Regions from separate parts of the Shinella yambaruensis genome, predicted to be linked through region 2. Evidence: predicted binding sites of a transcription regulator. Region 2 holds the regulator's gene; the other holds the start of a gene.

Region 1 (2,399 bases), 1.2 Mb from region 2:
TTCTCGGCAAGTACACGCTGATCTCGGAAGGCGTGCGCGGCTCGCTCGCCAAGCAGCTGATCCAGAAATTCGATCTCCAGAAGGACCGCGAGCCGCAGAAATTCGGCATCGGCCTCAAGGAGCTCTGGCAGGTGAAGCCGGAGAACCACAGGCCCGGCCTCGTGCAGCACTCCTTCGGCTGGCCGCTCGGCATGAAGACCGGCGGCGGTTCCTTCCTCTATCACCTGGAGGACAACCTCGTCGCCGTCGGCTTCGTGGTGCATCTCAACTACAAGAACCCCTATCTCTATCCCTTCGAGGAATTCCAGCGCTTCAAGACGCACCCTGCCATCAGGGGCACCTTCGAGGGCGGCAAGCGCCTCTCCTACGGCGCGCGTGCCATCACCGAAGGCGGCTGGCAGTCGGTGCCGAAGCTGTCGTTCCCGGGCGGCGCGCTGATCGGCTGCTCGGCCGGCTTCGTCAACGTGCCGCGTATCAAGGGCAGCCACAATGCGGTGCTCTCCGGCATCCTCGCCGCCGAGAAGCTGGCGGATGCCATCGCGGCCGGCCGGGCCAATGACGAGCCCATTGAAATAGAACAGGGCTGGCGCGACAGCGCCATCGGCTCGGACCTGAAGAAGGTGCGAAACGTCAAGCCGCTGTGGTCGCAGTTCGGCACGGCGATCGGCGTCGCCCTCGGCGGCCTCGACATGTGGACGAACACCCTGTTCGGCTTCTCCGTCTTCGGCACGCTGAAGCACGGCAAGACGGACGCGCAGAGCCTGGAGCCGGCGGCAAAGCACAACAAGATCGACTACCCGAAGCCGGACGGGGTGCTCACCTTCGACCGCCTCTCCTCGGTGTTCCTGTCGAACACCAACCACGAGGAGGACCAGCCGATCCACCTCCAGCTCAAGAACCCGGAGCTGCAGAAGACCTCCGAGCTCGACGTCTATGCCGGCCCGTCCACCCGCTACTGTCCCGCCGGCGTCTACGAATGGGTCGAGAAGGACGGCAAGGACGTCTTCGTCATCAACGCGCAGAACTGCGTCCACTGCAAGACATGCGACATCAAGGACCCAAACCAGAACATCAACTGGGTCCCACCCCAAGGCGGAGAGGGGCCTGTCTATCCGAATATGTGAGGCGTGGGGGCTGGATCACGGGGACGCTTGTGTTCATGTTCCTCGGCGCCGTCGCCGGGCTGCGGGAGAGCTGTTGACAGCGCGAGACGGAACATATAGTGAACATTCATGAAGAAATCGCTACAGGATCGGTTGGCCATCCTGGCGGATGCCGCCAAATACGACGCGTCATGCGCCTCCAGCGGGACAGAGAAACGGGATTCGCTCAGGTCCAACGGCCTTGGCTCCACGGAAGGTGCGGGGATCTGCCATGCATATGCGCCCGATGGGCGGTGCATTTCACTTCTGAAGATCCTGCTCACCAATTTCTGCATCTTCGACTGTGCCTATTGCATCAACCGGTCCTCAAGCAATGTGGAGCGTGCGCGTTTCACGCCGGACGAGGTGGTCTGGCTGACGCTGGAATTCTATCGGCGCAATTATATCGAGGGGCTTTTCCTGTCGTCCGGGATCATCCGCTCGTCGGATCATACGATGGGCGAGATGGTCCGCGTGGCGCGGGACCTGCGCACAATGCACGGCTTCCGCGGTTATATTCACCTCAAGTCGATCCCCGATGCCGCTCCGGAGCTGATCGAGGAGGCGGGGCTCTATGCGGACCGCCTGTCGCTCAACATCGAACTGCCGACGGACGCGGGCATCGGGCGTCTTGCGCCCGAGAAGCGGCCGGACGGCATTCGTCGTGCCATGGGCGATTTGCGCCGCAAGATCGAGGCGGCGGACGAGCCGACCTTGCAGACCAAGCGCCGCAAGCGTTTCGTGCCGGGCGGGCAGAGCACACAGATGATCGTTGGCGCCGATGGAGCCGACGATGCGACGATCCTGAGGACGAGCGCCCGGCTCTACGGCAGCTACGGCCTGAAACGCGTCTATTATTCCGCCTTCAGTCCTATTCCCGACGCCTCCCGCGCGCTGCCGCTCATCAAGCCGCCGCTGGTGCGCGAACATCGGCTCTATCAGGCTGACTGGCTTTATCGCTTTTACGGTTTCGGTGTGGACGAGATCACGGCATCGACAGGCGGCATGCTCGATCTGGACATGGACCCCAAGCTTGCCTGGGCGCTAACCCAACGTCAGACCTTTCCTGTGAACGTCAACCGTGCGGAGCGCGAAACCCTGTTGCGGGTACCGGGGTTCGGCCTGAAGACGGTGGATGCGATCCTGTCCAGCCGCCGCTTTCGCCGCCTGCGGTTGGAGGATCTGGCACGGCTCGGCGTTTCCCTGCGCAAGGTGCGCGCCTTCATCGAGGCCGAGGGATGGACACCCCGGCGTCTT
Region 2 (2,399 bases):
GGCCGGCTGACCGTGGCGGCGGCGATGAACCACCCCGTCTTGCCGGTCTATGCCCGCCCCCGCATCGCCCTGCTCGCCACCGGCGACGAGCTCGTCCCGCCCGGCACGCCGCCCGGCGCCAGCCAGATCATCGCCTCCAACACCTACGGCGTCGCCGCCCTCGCCCGGGAGGCCGGCGCCGAGGTGATCGACCTCGGCATCGTTCGCGACGACAGGCAGGCGCTGCTGGAGGCCGTGCGCCACGCGCTGACGCAGGATATCGACGTGCTCGTCACGCTCGGCGGCGCCTCCGTCGGGGATTTCGACCTCGTGCAGCCCGTGCTCGGCGAGGCGGGCATGGAACTCGATTTCTGGCGCATCGCCATGCGCCCGGGAAAACCCCTGATGGTCGGCCGGCTCGGCGCGGTCCAGGTGGTGGGCCTGCCCGGCAATCCCGTTTCGAGCCTCGTCTGCTCGCATCTCTTCCTCGCCCCCCTCGTGCGCCGCCTCGCCCGCCTGCCGGCGAAAGACCGGCAACGTCCGGCCGTCGCCGCCGTGCCGCTCAGGGAGAACGACCACCGGCAGGACTATGTCCGCGCGCGCATCGCCCGCGGCCCCGCCGGCGAACTGCTCGTCACGCCCCTCGACAAGCAGGATTCCTCGATGATGAAGGCGTTCGCCGTCTCCGAAGGCCTGCTCGTGCGCCCGCCCCACGCCCCGGCGGCCCCGGCGGGCACGCCCTGCGCGGTTCTTCTCCTGCGCGAACCTGCCGCCTGAACAGTACTATTATTGTTTCAGCAACCCCTTGCGGAACACATATGGAACAGATAGTGTCTGTTCTGGATTTGTTTCACACGATTCTCGGTGGAGGGGCCATGCTCACGCGCAAACAACAGGAACTTCTCCTGTTCATTCATGAACGGATGAAGGAGTCCGGCATTCCCCCCTCCTTTGACGAGATGAAGGATGCGCTGGATCTCGCCTCCAAGTCCGGCATCCACCGCCTCATCACGGCGCTGGAGGAGCGCGGCTTCATCCGGCGCCTGCCCAACCGGGCCCGCGCGCTGGAGGTGATCAAGCTTCCCGAGGCCTATACCCAGAGCCTGCAGCCGCGCCGCGGCTTTTCGCCGGCGGTCATCGAGGGCAGCCGCGGCAAGCAGGCCCCGGCCGCCGCCCCGCCGCAGCGCACGCCGATCGCGGAGATCCCGTCTTCCGTCTCCGTACCGGTCATGGGCCGCATCGCCGCCGGCGTGCCGATCTCCGCCATCCAGAACAACACGCATGACATCACCGTGCCGGCCGAGATGATCGGCAACGGCGAGCACTATGCGCTGGAGGTCAAGGGCGACTCGATGATCGAGGCCGGCATTCTCGACGGCGACACGGTCATCATCCGCAATGCCAGCAGCGCCAATCCCGGTGAAATCATCGTGGCGCTTGTCGACGACGAGGAGGCGACCTTGAAGCGCTTCCGCCGCAAGGGCGCGTCCATCGCGCTCGAAGCGGCAAATCCCGCCTACGAGACCCGTATCTTCGGGCCGGACCGCGTGAAGATCCAGGGCAAGCTGGTCGGCCTCATCCGCCGCTACAACTGATCCTTCGGAAGATCGAAGGTGCCGGTGCGCCAGTCATAGGTGCGATGGCGGGACCACGGCCGGTTTAGGCTTTCGACGGCCGGCGTGATATCGGCCCCGGAGAGAGCGCCGGATGCGCCTTCAGGATCCGGCCGGATCTCAAGGGCGCCGGTTCGCCTCAGATGACGCGCCGTCACCAGGCGGGCGCCCGAACGGCAGACCTCCAGCCGGAGGGCAAAGGGAACGACGACGAGATCGGCGGCGTCGCAGGCCGTGCCCAGGAAGGCGACGTCGTCCAGGGTGACGATCCGCCAGCCGCTCGGCGAGACGGCGGCGCAGAATGCCTTTGCCTCGCAAACGAAATTGTCGCCCTCTCTCGCCGCCGTGAAAGCCGCGGCCATGGCGTCCCTCGCCTTTTGCCGGTCGGCCTTGCGCCGGGGCCGTTTCCGGTCTCCGGTTGCACCGGAGGGCTCGCCCGCGTCCTCGATAGTCAATCCCGCGCTCCGGCGGATGTCCGGTTTTGCAAGATCGCCGAGCCGGAGGGCGCGCCGCCACTGCGCATAGATGAAGTCCGGCGGCCGCGCACGGTTCGTCGCGACGGTTTCGCCATGAAGGATGGCGACGAGGCGGCCGTCCTCCGACACCAGCGCCTCCGGCGCATCGCGTCCGGCCGGCCAGCAGGCGATGGCGAGGCCGAGGCCGACAAGCAACGTTCCCGCATGGCGCAGCCGCGTGCGCAGGATGCAGACAAGGCCGCCGCCGAGGCCGACCAGAAGGAAGGCGGCGGGCGCAATGCGGCCGGTGACGATCTCGCCCTTCCAGTTCGCGACCCATGTCGAAAGGGCG

The links. Region 2 encodes LexA, which represses DNA repair genes until DNA is damaged. Its sites were predicted from a motif close to TGTTCNNNNTGTGTTCNG; they were not measured.
Region 1: WMC41_RS02840 (putative DNA modification/repair radical SAM protein) is a predicted target of LexA. The motif match lies at 1,212-1,229, and genes of this name have one in related genera.

The regions. Positions count from the first base shown of each region.
Region 1 covers NZ_CP150638.1:588,206-590,604, forward strand. Annotated here, with positions in the region: gene WMC41_RS02835 (4Fe-4S dicluster domain-containing protein) at 1-1,124, shown strand, start outside; gene WMC41_RS02840 (putative DNA modification/repair radical SAM protein) at 1,233-2,399, shown strand, end outside.
Region 2 covers NZ_CP150638.1:1,754,361-1,756,759, reverse strand. Annotated here, with positions in the region: gene WMC41_RS08715 (molybdopterin molybdotransferase MoeA) at 1-756, shown strand, start outside; gene lexA (transcriptional repressor LexA) at 855-1,574, shown strand; gene WMC41_RS08705 (ComEC/Rec2 family competence protein) at 1,565-2,399, opposite strand, start outside.